Regions from separate parts of the Streptomyces sp. NPDC030809 genome, predicted to be linked through region 2. Evidence: predicted binding sites of a transcription regulator. Region 2 holds the regulator's gene; the other holds the start of a gene.
What was found. The regulator HrcA, encoded in region 2, represses chaperone genes, less so after heat shock. The targets are predictions, from matches to a motif close to TTNGCACTCNGNNNNNCNGAGTGCNAA.
Positions count from the first base shown of each region.

Region 1: the regulator HrcA is predicted to act here: its motif matches at 4,438-4,464, upstream of groL (chaperonin GroEL).

Region 1 covers NZ_JBVIDV010000025.1:10,221-17,605, forward strand. Annotated here, with positions in the region: gene ACZ407_RS28295 (helix-turn-helix domain-containing protein) at 1-535, shown strand, start outside; gene ACZ407_RS28300 (carboxymuconolactone decarboxylase family protein) at 602-1,075, opposite strand; gene ACZ407_RS28305 (hypothetical protein) at 1,416-2,333, shown strand; gene ACZ407_RS28310 (hypothetical protein) at 2,330-2,566, shown strand; gene groL (chaperonin GroEL) at 2,655-4,274, opposite strand; gene ACZ407_RS28320 (cold-shock protein) at 4,646-4,852, opposite strand; gene ACZ407_RS28325 (MoaD/ThiS family protein) at 5,252-5,530, opposite strand; gene thrC (threonine synthase) at 5,565-6,848, opposite strand; SAM riboswitch class I at 6,866-7,022, opposite strand; gene ACZ407_RS28335 (glucosyl-3-phosphoglycerate synthase) at 7,208-7,385, shown strand, end outside.
Region 2 covers NZ_JBVIDV010000002.1:162,204-169,588, forward strand. Annotated here, with positions in the region: gene dnaJ (molecular chaperone DnaJ) at 102-1,241, opposite strand; gene hrcA (heat-inducible transcriptional repressor HrcA) at 1,242-2,258, opposite strand; gene ACZ407_RS03450 (MBL fold metallo-hydrolase) at 2,409-3,134, shown strand; gene ACZ407_RS03455 (DUF3097 domain-containing protein) at 3,163-3,969, shown strand; gene hemW (radical SAM family heme chaperone HemW) at 4,107-5,339, opposite strand; gene ACZ407_RS03465 (AMP-dependent synthetase/ligase) at 5,451-7,340, opposite strand.

The DNA of each region.
Region 1 (7,385 bases), on a different contig from region 2:
GAGCGGGCGAATCATCGTTCAGGTGCTGCCGTACGGCGAGGGCGCGCACGGAGCCATGCAAGGCTCGGTGAAGCTGATGTCCTTCCCCGACGCGCCACCGGTCGCCTACGTTCAAAGCATCGAAACAGGGCGGCTGTTGGACGACCCGCCCGTGGTGGCTCAGTGCCGCCACCTCTACGATCTTGCAAGGGCGGCGGCCAAGTCCCCGGACACATCCCTGGCCATGCTCGAAGCGGCAGCGGAGGCACACGAGATGCACAACGACTACGACCTGAGCCAGGCCATCTGGAGCAAGTCCAGCCGCAGCGGCGGCGACGGAGGCGACTGCGTCGAGGTCGGGCACGACTTCCCGGACGCAGCCTGGCGCAAGTCCACGTACAGCGGTGGCGGTGGCGACGACTGCGTGGAGGTCGCCACCGTCGAGGGTGTCGTCCCCGTGCGGGATTCAAAGCGCCGCGGCACCGGCCCGGTGCTCGTGTTCCGGGCCGCCGCGTGGGCGCCGTTCGTGCGGGCCGCCGGAACCGGGGCGCTCTGACCACACGGCGAGGCCCGGCCGGGGCTTGAGCCCCGGCCGGGCCTCGCGGGCAGCGCCGCGCCCCGGTTACGCGAACTGGCCCGGCTGGTACGAGCCCGCCGGCTGCTGGACGATGACGTTCAGGCGGTTGAAGGCGTTGATGATCGCTATCAGCGCGACGAGGGCGGCGAGCTGCTCCTCGTCGTAGTGCTTGGCCGCGTTCGCCCAGACCGCGTCCGGGACCCCGCCGGCCGCGTCCGCGATCCGGGTGCCTTCCTCGGCGAGCTCCAGGGCCGCGCGCTCGGCCTCGGTGAAGCAGGTGGCCTCGCGCCAGACCGCGACCAGGCTCAGGCGCAGGGCCGTCTCGCCCGCGGCGGTTGCCTCCTTGACGTGCATGTCGGTGCAGAATCCGCAGCCGTTGATCTGGCTGGCGCGGATCTTCACCAGTTCCTGGACCGCGTGCGGCAGGGTCGAACCGTGCAGGGCGCGCCCGGCGGCGACGAGGTGCTTGCCGGCCTTGCCGGCGATGGCGCTGGCGTGGAGGTTGAGGCGGGCGTCCATGGTGAACTCCTTCGTCGTGATCGGCGACTTCACCTCTATGACGGATCGGGTCGGCGGGATGTGACACGGCCCGATGTGACGCCCGTCACCCCCGGCTCGGGGCCCGAAGCTCAAGTTCCGGCGGTCGAGCCGTTTGTGTTCGGAATGGGTGGTGGGCGGAGCCCACCACCCCCCACCACCCTCCCAACCGCCCACCACAGCATGCGGTATGACAATCCGTGATCGGCTTGCAACGGAGTGCCACGGGGCTCTAACTTGCGGCTGGAAACGTAGAAGGCCCCCGCAGGTGCCACAAACACCGACGAGGGCCAGACCAGCGAGAGATCGAGCAAGGATCCCCGTGGACGACACCCAGCTTAGGGCTGCCCCGCACCCCCTCGCCAAGCCCGGTTACGGAAAAATCGCCGCACCGGAGCAACGGCCCCGCTCTGCCGACGACTTCGCGCGCCTCCCGGCCCGCGAGGCGGCCGTCGCCGCGTACATCGACCGGCTGCCCGAGGGCTCGGACATCAGCGTCAAGACCCTCGCCGCGGTCCTGCCCCTGTGGGGCCAGTGCGCCCTGCGCACCGCACTCAACCGCCTGACGACAGCGGGGCACTTGCACCGCGTCCGGCAGCAACTGCCCGGCCAGGGAACCCGCTGGGTCACCCGTACCTTCTTCTCCCGGACCGCGCGCGACGGCGCCTGGTGGACCACGTTCACCCGCAGGGAGTCCCCCGCACCGGCCGCCCCTCCACCACCCTCCCCGGAACCGCCGCCCTCCCCGGTGCCCACCGCACCGCCCCCGGCCGCCGCCGCCCCGGAGCCACCCGTACCCCCGCCCTCGGACGCGTACGGCATCCTCTCCTCGCTGGGCCGCAGCAGCCCCGCCCTGGCGCTCTCCAAGGCCGACTGCACGGCCCTCGCCCCGCTCCTGGTCCCCTGGCTGGACCGCGGCATCTCCCCCGACCGCATCCGGCTGACCCTCACCGCGGGCCTGCCGCCGGTGGTCCACCACCCGGCGGCCCTCATCCGCAAGCGCCTGGAGTCCAAACTCCCCGCCCCGCCCCCGGCCGCCCCGGCCCCGCAGGCCCCCGAGGCCCCGCCCCGCGCCGAGTGCACCGAATGCCAGGCCCCGGGCCCCGCCGCCGCCTTCACCGAAGGCCGCTGCCGCGCCTGCCGCCCGGACACCCCCCGCCCGCCGGTCTTCACCCCCACCCTCACCCCGGCCCAGGTCCGCACCCGTGCAGACCAGTGCCGCCGTACGCTGGGAGCATGAGCACTTTGCGGGATGAACTGCATGCACTCATCGACCGGCTTCCCGATGAGCAGGTCGCTCCGATACTGGCGATCGTGCGAGAGAGCACGATGAGCGAGGACGGCACGGAGGAATGGCCGCTGCCCGACTTCGTCGGCATGCTGCACAGCGGCAAGGGCGACCTCGCCGAACGCTCCGGCGACATCACAGTGGTGCGACCCAACCGCCCCGTTCCCTTCACTCTCCTGCCGTGAGCAAACGCCCGAGGGCGGCACCCCCTCCGCGTGACGCGAAAGGGATACCGCCCTCGGTGAGAACAGCCGATCTACCCGCAGGGGTGGATCAGAAGTCCATGTCACCGCCCGGCATGCCGCCCGGAGCGGCAGCAGCCTTCTCCGGCTTGTCGGCGATGACGGCCTCGGTGGTGAGGAACAGCGCGGCGATGGAGGCCGCGTTCTGCAGCGCGGAGCGCGTGACCTTCGCCGGGTCGATGATGCCCTCGGCGATCATGTCCACGTACTCGCCGGTGGCGGCGTTCAGGCCGTGGCCGACGGGCAGGTTGCGCACCTTCTCCACGATGACGCCACCCTCGAGGCCGGCGTTCACGGAGATCTGCTTCAGCGGGGCCTCGAGCGCCAGCTTGACGGCGGCGGCACCGGTGGCCTCGTCGCCCTCCAGCTCCAGCTTCTCGAAGACCTGGGAGGCCTGCAGCAGGGCCACGCCACCACCGGCGACGATGCCCTCCTCGACGGCCGCCTTCGCGTTGCGAACGGCGTCCTCGATGCGGTGCTTGCGCTCCTTGAGCTCGACCTCGGTCGCGGCACCGGCCTTGATGACCGCCACGCCGCCCGCGAGCTTCGCCAGGCGCTCCTGGAGCTTCTCGCGGTCGTAGTCCGAGTCGGAGTTCTCGATCTCGGCGCGGATCTGGTTCACGCGACCGGCGACCTGGTCGCTGTCACCGGCACCGTCGACGATGGTGGTCTCGTCCTTGGTGATGACGACCTTGCGGGCGCGGCCGAGCAGGTCGAGGCCCGCGTTCTCCAGCTTGAGGCCGACCTCCTCGGAGATGACCGTGCCACCGGTGAGGATGGCGATGTCGCCCAGCATGGCCTTGCGGCGGTCGCCGAAGCCCGGGGCCTTGACCGCGACGGACTTGAAGGTGCCGCGGATCTTGTTGACGACCAGGGTGGACAGGGCCTCGCCCTCGACGTCCTCGGCGATGATCAGCAGCGGCTTGCCGGACTGCATGACCTTCTCCAGCAGCGGAAGGAGGTCCTTCACGTTGCCGACCTTGGAGTTCACGATCAGGATGTACGGGTCCTCCAGCGAGGCCTCCATACGCTCCATGTCGGTGGCGAAGTACGCCGAGATGTAGCCCTTGTCGAAGCGCATGCCCTCGGTGAGCTCCAGCTCCAGACCGAAGGTCTGGGACTCCTCGACGGTGATGACGCCTTCCTTGCCGACCTTGTCCATGGCCTCGGCGATGAGCTCGCCGATCTGGGTGTCGGCGGCGGAGATGGAGGCCGTGGAAGCGATCTGCTCCTTGGTCTCGACATCCTTCGCCTGCTCCAGCAGGGCGCCCGAGACGGCCTCGACGGCCTTCTCGATACCACGCTTGAGGGCCATCGGGTTGGCGCCGGCGGCCACGTTGCGCAGGCCCTCGCGGACCAGGGCCTGGGCGAGGACGGTGGCGGTGGTCGTACCGTCGCCGGCGACGTCGTCCGTCTTCTTGGCGACTTCCTTGACCAGCTCGGCGCCGATCTTCTCGTACGGGTCCTCCAGCTCGATCTCCTTGGCGATGGACACACCATCGTTGGTGATCGTGGGGGCGCCCCACTTCTTCTCAAGGACGACGTTGCGACCCTTGGGGCCAAGGGTGACCTTGACGGCGTCGGCGAGCTGGTTCATGCCGCGCTCGAGACCGCGCCGGGCCTCCTCGTCGAACGCGATGATCTTGGCCATTGAAGTGGTCCTCCCGGACTGGGGTGGATTGCTTCGGACCGCGCCTGGCGCCCGCGACGGACGGCCTGCATGCCGTGCGGTTCCTTGCCCCGCAGGCCTGCGGGCCTCACCGACCCGGTCCTCGTCTTTATCACTCTCACCCGGAGAGTGCTAACGCCAATGATTAGCACTCGACCCCTCCGAGTGCAAGCGGCTCTCACGACTCGGCGGGGGCGCAGCGAAGGTCCGCGCACCCGTCCGGAAGGTGCGCGTGCCCCCGGTGCGGCGTACGCCTGCCGAAGGCGCCCCGCACACGCACGAGGGGCCCGCATCCGGTGTGGATGCAGGCCCCTCGTGCGTGTAAGCGTCGGTGGTCGGTCGATCGCCCGGGCTCAGCCGAGTGCGAGCTTGACCATGTCCGCCTGCGGACCCTTCTGGCCCTGCGAGATCTCGAACTCGACTCGCTGACCTTCTTCAAGGGTGCGGTACCCGTCCATCTGGATCGCGCTGTAGTGGACGAACACGTCCGCACCACCGTCGACCGCGATGAAGCCGTAGCCCTTCTCCGCGTTGAACCACTTGACGGTGCCCTGAGCCATGGCTAACTCCCCTGTTACTGGCCCTTGCAACAGGACCGCACTTCGCGGTCCCGGGTCAGAAAGTGCGCCGGAACGCTTCGACCGCGGCTGAATGTATCTGCCCGACCGCGGTCTGCAACAGGTCATTCCGACGAGAATTCAAGACACGTCAATACATCGACATCACGCGAAAACCGCGTAGATTCCCGGGCAAGTCGGGCAGGACAAATCCCACCCCAAGTGACATACGGCGCACGCACATTGGCCCGATGTCGCCCCTCGCCGACCGTACTCACACACGAGGAACACAAACAACGCCGGGGGCTACCCCAACCCTACCGCGCCCAATCAAGCAGAATTGCCCCCTCCGCTTTTGCGGAAGGGGCAATTCAGAAGAAGTCTTCGGAACTCCGGAAGGGGTCAGCAGCCGCCCGCGACCGCCGGGATGATCGACACGCCCGCGCCGTCCGGCGTGGCCGTCGCGAGGCCGCCCTCGAAGCGCACGTCGTCGTCGTTCACGTAGACGTTCACGAAGCGGCGCAGCTTGCCCTGGTCGTCGAGCACGCGGGCGGCGATGCCCGGGTGGTTGCTCTCCAGGGACGCGATGACCTCGGCGAGGGTGGCGCCCTCGGCGGGGACCTCGGCCCGGCCGCCGGTGTAGGTGCGCAGGATGGTGGGGATGCGGACGTTGACGCTCATGGCTCTACTGCCCTTCCGGGGTGCAGGGGGATGGTCAGGCCAGGCCGGCGGCGCGGAACGCGTCCAGGCTCGGGCGGATGGTCGCGGTCTGGCCGGTGCCGGAGACCGCTTCCAGGGTCTTGAGGCCGTCGCCGGTGTTGAGGACGACGGTGGTGAGGCTCGGGTCGAGGCGGCCGTCCTCGATGAGCTTCTTCGTCACGCCGACGGTCACGCCGCCCGCGGTCTCGGCGAAGATGCCCTCGGTCCGGGCGAGCAGCCGGATCGCGTCCACGACCTGCTCGTCGTTGACGTCCTCCACGTAGCCGCCGGTGCGGCGCGCGATGTCCAGGACGTACGGGCCGTCGGCCGGGTTGCCGATCGCCAGGGACTTGGCGATGGTGTTCGGCTTCTGCGGGCGGACCACCTCGTGGCCGGCCTTGAAGGCGGTGGAGACCGGGGAGCAGCCCTCGGCCTGGGCGCCGAAGATCTTGTACGGCTTGTCCTCGACCAGGCCCAGCTTGATGAGCTCCTGGAGACCCTTGTCGATCTTCGTGAGCTGGGAGCCGGAGGCGATCGGGATGACGATCTGGTCGGGCAGCTGCCAGCCGAGCTGCTCGCAGATCTCGTACGCCAGGGTCTTGGAGCCCTCGCCGTAGTAGGGGCGCAGGTTGACGTTGACGAAGCCCCAGCCCTCGCCCAGCGGGTCGCCGATGAGCTCGGAGCAGAAGCGGTTCACGTCGTCGTAGTTGCCCTCGATGCCGACCAGGTCCCCGCCGTACACCGCGGCCATGACGACCTTGCCCTGCTCCAGGTCGTGCGGGATGAACACGCAGGAGCGGAAGCCGGCGCGGGCGGCGGCGGCGCCGACGGCGCCGGCCAGGTTGCCGGTGGAGGAGCAGGAGAGGGTGGTGTAGCCGAAGGCGCGGGCGGCCTCGACGGCGATCGCGACGACGCGGTCCTTGAAGGAGTGCGTCGGGTTGCCGGAGTCGTCCTTGACGTAGAGCTTGCCGGTGACGCCCAGCTCCTTGGCCAGGTTCGCGGCGTCGACGAGCTTGGTGAAGCCGGGGTTCAGGTTCGGCTTGTCCGCCACGTCCGCCGGGACCGGCAGGAGGGGGGCGTAGCGCCAGATGCTGTCCGGGCCGGCCTCGATCTGCGCCCGGAGGGCCTCGGGATCACCGGCGGGCAGCTCGTACGCGACTTCGAGGGGGCCGAAACACTCGGCGCAGGCGAAGATGGGACCGAGGTCGAACCGCGTGCCGCACTCGCGACAGGACAGGGCGGCGGCGGGACCGAGATCGACGGAGGCGACCGGCGTAGGGGTAACAGTCTGTACAGCCATGATGGCGAGGCCCTTTCTCCTCATCTTCCCCATGGCGGACGTCGCCATGAGACGGAATTGGCACCTTCCCTAGCCGGTGGTGGCCTCGCTTCTGTTGCGGAGATCGCGAGTGAACCGACTGGAGGGTTGCCGGGGCTTCAACGGGCCGTGTCCCTCTGCCCCTCTGGATGAGCGGTATGGCTCCGGCGCTGCGCTCGCGCGCGGCCGGGCGTTTGTGCGCGGGGCGACCCCGACATGCGATGGTCGTCCGCGTTGTTCAAGACTGTAACCGAAGGTGCGGACCGTTGAGACGGGTGTCCGAACCGCGAGATGGATCACTTTTCGGCCGGAAAACGGTCAGGAACAGGGGAGTACCGACCGTGCTGGATGAGGTGGAGCGCTGGCTGGCCGGCCGTTCCTGGTCGGCCGCCGACCGTCCGCTCGACCTGCTGCTCGCAGCCAAACGGGCGGCGGGGACGACGGTCAGCGTGGTGCTGCCCGCGCTCGACGAGGAGGAGACGGTCGGGCAGATCGTCGAGGTGGTCCGGCGCGAGCTGA
Region 2 (7,385 bases):
CATAGTCCGCCGGACGGAACCCGCCACGGGCCGTCCGCCGCCCGTGCGGGCGGCGGAACGGCGACCGGTCGGCGGCGTTGAAAACGGCCTCGCAGCGGCGGTCAGCGGCCGTTGAAGGCGTCCTTCAGGCGGCTGAAGAGACCCTGCTGCCCGGGCTGGAACTGGCCCAGCGGGCGCTCCTCGCCGCGCAGCTTGGCGAGCTGGCGGAGCAGGTCCTCCTGCTGCGGGTCCAGCTTGTTCGGGGTCTGGACCTCGACGTGGACGATGAGGTCGCCGCGGCCTCCGCCGCGCAGGTGCGTGACTCCGCGCCCGTGCAGCGGGATGGACTGGCCGGACTGGGTACCGGGCCGGATGTCCACCTCCTCCATCCCGTCCAGCGTCTCCAGCGGGCACTTCGTGCCCAGGGCCGCCGCCGTCATCGGGATGGTGACCGTGCAGTGCAGGTCGTCGCCGCGCCGCTGGAACACCGGGTGCGGGAGCTCGTGGATCTCCACGTACAGGTCGCCGGCGGGGCCGCCGCCGGGGCCGACCTCGCCCTCGCCGGACAGCTGGATCCGGGTGCCGTTCTCCACGCCGGCCGGGATCTTGACCGTGAGGCTGCGGCGGGAGCGGACCCGGCCGTCGCCCGCGCACTCGGGGCACGGGGTCGGGACCACGGTGCCGAAGCCCTGGCACTGCGGGCAGGGGCGCGAGGTCATGACCTGGCCGAGGAAGGACCGGGTGACCTGGGAGACCTCGCCGCGGCCGCGGCACATGTCACAGGTCTGCGCGGAGGTGCCGGGTGCGGCGCCCTCGCCGGAGCAGCCGGTGCACACGACGGCCGTGTCGACCTGGAGCTCCTTGGTGGTCCCGAAGGCCGCCTCGTCGAGTTCCAGGTCCAGGCGGATCATCGCGTCCTGGCCGCGGCGGGTGCGCGAGCGCGGACCGCGCTGCGACGCCTGCCCGAAGAAGGCGTCCATGATGTCCGAGAAGTTGCCGAAGCCGCCGGCGCCGAAGCCGCCCGCGCCGCCCCCGCCGCCGGAGGCCGACAGCGGGTCCCCGCCGAGGTCGTAGACCTGCTTCTTCTGCGGGTCCGACAGCACCTCGTACGCGGCGTTGATCTCCTTGAAGCGCTCCTGCGTCTTGGGATCGGGGTTCACGTCCGGGTGCAGCTCGCGCGCGAGCTTGCGGAAGGCCTTCTTGATCTCGTCCGGGGACGCGTCGCGGCGCACGCCGAGTACGGCGTAGTAGTCCGTGGCCACTTACGACTCCGCCAGGATCTGTCCGACGTAACGTGCCACTGCGCGTACCGCTCCCATCGTTCCGGGGTAGTCCATGCGGGTCGGTCCGACCACGCCGAGTTTGGCGACTGCTTCGCCGCCCGAACCGTAGCCGACCGAGACGACGGACGTGGAGTTCAGTCCCTCGTAGGCGTTCTCATGCCCAATGCGTACGGTCATGCCCGATTCATTGGCCTCGCCGAGCAGCTTGAGGAGCACGACCTGCTCCTCCAGCGCTTCCAGCACCGGCCTGATCGTGAGGGGGAAATCGTGCCCGAAGCGGGTGAGATTGGCGGTGCCGCCGATCATCAGCCGCTCCTCGGTCTCTTCGACCAGGGTCTCCAGCAGGGTCGCGAGGACCACCTGCACCGTGCCGCGGTCGTCGGTCTCGAACGACTCGGGCAGGTCCTGCACCAGCTGCGGCACGTCCGCGAACCGGCGGCCGACGACCCGGCTGTTGAGCCGGGCCCGCAGGTCGGCCAGCGCGGCCTCGCCGAAGGGCGCGGGCGCGTCGACCATCCGCTGCTCGACCCGGCCGGTGTCGGTGATCAGGACGAGCATCAGGCGGGCGGGCGCGAGCGCGAGCAGTTCCACGTGCCGCACCGTCGAGCGGGTCAGCGACGGGTACTGCACGACCGCCACCTGCCGGGTCAGCTGCGCGAGCAGCCGGACCGTGCGGCCGACGACGTCGTCGAGGTCCACGGCGCCGTCCAGGAAGTTCTGGATGGCGCGGCGTTCCGGCGAGGACAGGGGCTTGACCCCCGCGAGCCTGTCGACGAACAGCCGGTAGCCCTTGTCGGTCGGGATGCGGCCGGCGCTGGTGTGCGGCTGGGCGATGTAGCCCTCGTCCTCCAGCACCGCCATGTCGTTGCGCACGGTGGCAGGCGACACGCCGAGCTTGTGGCGCTCCGTGAGTGCCTTGGAGCCGACCGGCTCCTCCGTCCCGACGTAGTCCTGGACGATGGCGCGCAGCACCTCGAGTCTGCGTTCGCTGAGCATCGCGCACACCTCCAGCTGTGATGCCTGTTCGTTTCCGTTGCGGTCCTGCTGCTGGCACTCGTGCCGTCCGAGTGCCAGAGATCCCCCGGTCAGTGTACGGCGGGGAGGTACGCCCCTAGCAAGGGCGGCCCGTCAAGGTAGCGTCGCGGCATGGACGTCCGATGGGAAGAGGCGGGGTGGGAAGGGCTGACCGGACGCACCGGCCGGCGGCGCCTCCCGGTGTGGGACTGCACGGTGGGACTGGTGGTCGGGGACGATGCGGTCCTCCTGATCGACCCCGGTTCCTGCGTGCGCGAGGGGGCCGAGGTGCGCGCGCAGGCGGAGCGGCTGGCGGGCCGCAGAGTGACCCATATCGCATTCACGCACGGCCATTTCGACCATGTCCTGGGCGCGGCGGCCTTCTCGGGGGCCGAGGTGTACGGGGCGGTGGGGCTGGACGGGCTGATGCTCGCGGGGCGCGACCTGCTCCGGGACTCCGCGGTCCGGCACGGCCTGGCCGAGAAGGAGGCCGCGGAGGCGGTGGAGCTGCTGGTCCCGCCCCGGCACCTGGTCTCGGGCGAGTGGACGCTGGAGCTCGGCGGGGTGCAGGTGCTGCTGGCGAACGTCGGCCCCGGGCACACCCGGCACGATCTCGCGGTGTGCGTGCCCGGCGAGCGCGAGGTGGTGTTCTGCGGGGACCTCGTGGAGGAGTCCGGCGAGCCCCAGGCCGGCGGCGACGCGGTCCGCAGGCAGTGGCCCGCCGCCCTCGGCCGGCTGCTGTCCCTGGGCGGCGAGGAGGCGGCGTACGTGCCCGGGCACGGCGCGGTGGTGGACGCGGCGTTCGTCCGTGCGCAACGCGCCACACTGGCGGAGCGTTTCGGCGTGTCGGCCCCCTGAGGGCCCGCCCCTGCCTAGTGTCGTCCGAATGCGCGAATACTCACCCGACCTGACCCCGCCGTGGAAGCGGAGCGCGGCCCGACCGGTGCCGGAGGTGCCCGCGGACCCCGGCCTGGTGGTCGAGGTGGCCGGTACGGACTTCTGCGGGGCGGTGACGGCCTGCGAGGGCGGCACGGTCACGCTGGAGGACCGCTTCGGCAAGCGCCGCGTGTTCCCGCTGGAGCCGCGCGGCTTCCTGCTGGAGGGCGCGCCGGTCACCCTGGTCCGCCCGGCCCGCCGGCCCGCCGCCCCCGCCCGTACGGCTTCGGGCTCGGTGGCCGTCCCGGGGGCCCGGGCCCGGGTGGCGCGGGCGGGCCGGATCTACGTGGAGGGCCGCCACGACGCGGAGCTCGTGGAACGGGTGTGGGGCGACGACCTGCGGATCGAGGGCGTGGTCGTGGAGTACCTGGAGGGCGTGGACGACCTGCCGGCGGTGGTCGCGGACTTCGCCCCGGCCGCGGACGCCCGGCTGGGCGTCCTGGTCGACCACCTGGTCCCGGGCTCGAAGGAGTCCCGGCTGGCCGCCGCGGTCGCCGGCCCGCACGTCCTGGTCGTCGGCCACCCGTACGTGGACGTCTGGCAGGCCGTGAAACCGTCCTCCCTGGGGATTCCCGCCTGGCCGGTGGTCCCGCCCGGCCAGGACTGGAAGACGGGCGTCTGCCGGGCGCTGGGCTGGCCGTCCGAGACGGGGGCGGCGTGGCAGCACGTCCTGTCCCGCGTCCGCTCGTACCAGGACCTGGAGCCGTCCCTCCTGGGCCGCGTCGAAGAGCTGATCGACTTCGTCACGGCCCCGTAGCCCCGACCCTGCCGGCTTTTCCCGCCGGGCGGCGAACTCCGGCCCGTCCGGCGTTTGAGAACCGGGGGTGTGGGGCGGAGCCCCCGCTTCGGGAAGGGGCGGGTGGAGGGAGAGCCCCGCGCAGCGGCGGGGCCCCGTCAATCCACCAGGTCGCGGACCACCGCATCGGCCAGCAGCCGCCCTCGCAGGGTCAGCGCGGCGCGGCCGTCCCGGTAGGCCGCCTCCTGGAGGAGGCCGTCAGCCAGGGCGCGCCGAGACGCGGCCAGCCCGGCCGGCGCCAGCAGCGTCAGCGGCACCCCTTCCAGCAGCCGCAGCTCCAGCAGGATCCGCTCGACCCGCCGGTCCTCTTCGGACAGCAGCTCCCGCCCGGCCCCCGGCGAGCGCCCCTCCGCCAGCGCCGCCGCGTACGCACCCGGATGCTTGACGTTCCACCACCGCACCCCGCCCACGTGGCTGTGCGCCCCGGGACCTGCGCCCCACCAGTCCGCCCCGCGCCAGTACAGCTCGTTGTGCAGGCAGCGCCCGGCCTCGGAGGTGGCCCAGTTCGAGACCTCGTACCAGTGGTAGCCGGCCTCGGCGAGCACCGAGTCGGCGATCAGGTAGCGGTCCGCGTGCACGTCGTCGTCCGTCATGGGCACCTCGCCCCGCCGGATCCGCCGGGCCAGCTGGGTGCCCTCCTCGACGATCAGCGCGTACGCGGAGACGTGGTCGGGTCCGGCGCCGAGGGCGGCGTCGAGCGAGGCCCGCCAGTCGTCGTCGGACTCGCCGGGGGTGCCGTAGATCAGGTCCAGGTTGACGTGCTCGAAGCCCGCCGCCCGCGCCTCGCCCACGCAGGCCTCCGGCCGCCCCGGCGTGTGCGTGCGGTCGAGCACCTTGAGGACGTGCTGCCGGGCGCTCTGCATGCCGAACGAGATCCGGTTGAAGCCGCCCGCCCGGAGCTCCGCCAGGTAGGCGGGGTCCACGGACTCCGGGTTCGCCTCGGTGGTGATCTCGGCGTCGGCCGCGAGGCCGAACTCCTCGCGGATCGCGGCGAGCATGCGGACGAGGTCGGCGGCCGGCAGCAGGGTGGGCGTGCCGCCGCCGACGAAGACCGTGCGGACCTCGCGCGGGTCGTCGCCGAGCACCTTGCGGGCGAGGCGGACCTCCTCGGCGAGGGTCTCGGCGTAGTTCTCGCGGGAGGCGAGGACCCCGCCGGTGCCGCGCAGCTCGGTGGCGGTGTACGTGTTGAAGTCGCAGTAGCCGCAGCGGGTGGCGCAGTACGGCACGTGCAGGTAGAACCCGAGGGGCCGGTCCGCCGCTCCGGTCAGGGCGGACGCGGGCAGCGACCCGTCTTCGGGCATGGGCTCGCCGTCGGGCAGTACGGAAGGCATGGGTCCATTCTCCCGCACCGCCGGACGGGCGGCCGACCGTCCGGTCCGGCCGCCCCGGCGGCGGGGAGCGGGACCCCGCGGCGGGCGGGGGCGCACCCCCGCCCGGCCGGCCTACGCCTCGCGCGCCCCCTCGTACATGCCGTCGATGACCGCCTTGAACTCGCGCTCGACGGCCGGCCGCTTCAGCTTCAGGCTCGGGGTCAGCTCCCCGTGCTCGACGTCGAGGTCCCGTGGCAGCAGCGCGAACTTCTTGATCGTCTGCCAGCGCTGGAGGCCCTGGTTGAGGGTGTCCACGTAGCCCTGGACCATCGCGCGGGTCTCCGGGGCCGCCGCGATCTCGGCGTAGGACTTGCCCTCCAGGCCGTGGTCCTTGGCCCAGCCGAGGATGGCGGGCTCGTCGAGGGCGATGAGGGCGGTGCAGTAGTTGCGGTCCGCGCCGTGCACGAGGATGTTCGACACGAACGGGCAGACCGCCTTGAACTGCCCCTCGACCTCGGCCGGGGCCACGTACTTGCCGCCGGAGGTCTTGATGAGGTCCTTCTTGCGGTCGGTGATCCGCAGGTAGCCGTCCGCGGACAGCTCGCCGATGTCGCCCGTGTGCAGCCAGCCGTCGGACTCCAGCACCTCGGCGGTCTTCTCCGGCAGGCGGTGGTAGCCCTCCATGATGCCCGGGCCGCGCAGCAGGATCTCGCCGTCGTCGGCGATGCGGACCTCGCAGCCGGGGAGCGGCTTGCCGACCGTGCCGGTGCGGTACGCCTCGCCGGGGTTGACGAAGCTGGCCGCGCTGGACTCCGTCAGCCCGTAGCCCTCCAGGATGTGGATGCCCGCGCCGGAGAAGAAGTAGCCGATCTCCGGGGACAGGCCGGAGGCTCCGGAGACCGCTGCGCGCAGCCGGCCGCCGAAGGCGTCGCGGAGCTTGGAGTAGACGAGGGCGTCGGCCACCTTGTGCTTCAGGCCCAGGCCCAGGGGCACCGAGGCGGTGCCGGTGCGGCGGAAGTTGTCCTGCGAGACCTTGGCGTACTCGCGGGCGAGCTCGGCGGCCCACTTGAAGATCTTGTACTTGGCGCCGCCGCCGGCGCGGGCCTTGGCGGCGACCCCGTTGTAGACCTTCTCGAAGATGCGCGGCACCGCGGCCATGTAGGTGGGCTGGACCACCGGCAGGTTCTCGATGATCTTGTCCACGCGGCCGTCGACGGCGGTGACGTGGCCGACCTCGATCTGCCCGGAGGTCAGCACCTTGCCGAAGACGTGCGCGAGGGGCAGCCACAGGTACTGGACGTCGTCCTTGGTGACCAGGCCGGTCGCGGCGATGGCCTTGGCCATGTACGACCAGTTGTCGTGCGGGAGGCGGACGCCCTTGGGGCGGCCCGTGGTGCCGGAGGTGTAGATCAGGGTGGCGAGCTGCTCGGAGGTGATCGCCCCGACCCGCTCCTTGACGGCCTCCGGGTGCTCCGTGAGGTACTCGGCCCCGCGCGCCTCCAGCTCGGCGAGGGTCAGCACCCAGCCCTCGGGGTCGCCCTCGGCCGCCTCGGCACCGGCCGGGTCGATGACGACGACGTGCGCCAGCTCGGGCAGGTCGGCGCGGCGCTCGCGGGCCTTGGCCAGCTGCCCGGCGTCCTCGGCGATGAGGATGCGGCTCTCGGAGTCCGAGAGGATGAAGGCCGACTCCTCGGCGTTGGTGCTGGGGTAGATCGTGGTGACCGCGCCGCCCGCGCACATCACGCCGAGGTCGCTCAGGATCCACTCGACGCGGGTGTTGGAGGCGAGCGCCACGCGCTGCTCGGGTTCCAGGCCCAGGCTCACCAGGCCGGCGGCGATGCCGTACACGCGCTCGGCGGCCTGCCCCCAGCTGAGCGACTTCCAGTCGTCCGGTCCCTTGCCGGAGGCCGCGGGCACCGGGTACCGGTAGGCCTCGGCGTCCGGGGTCGCGGCGACGCGCTCAAGGAAGAGGGCCGCCACCGAGGGCGGGCGGTTCTCGATCAAGGTCTGTGTGTCGCTCACGAGACATCCTCCGGACCACGCTGCACCGCGTGGGTTAACTGGCGA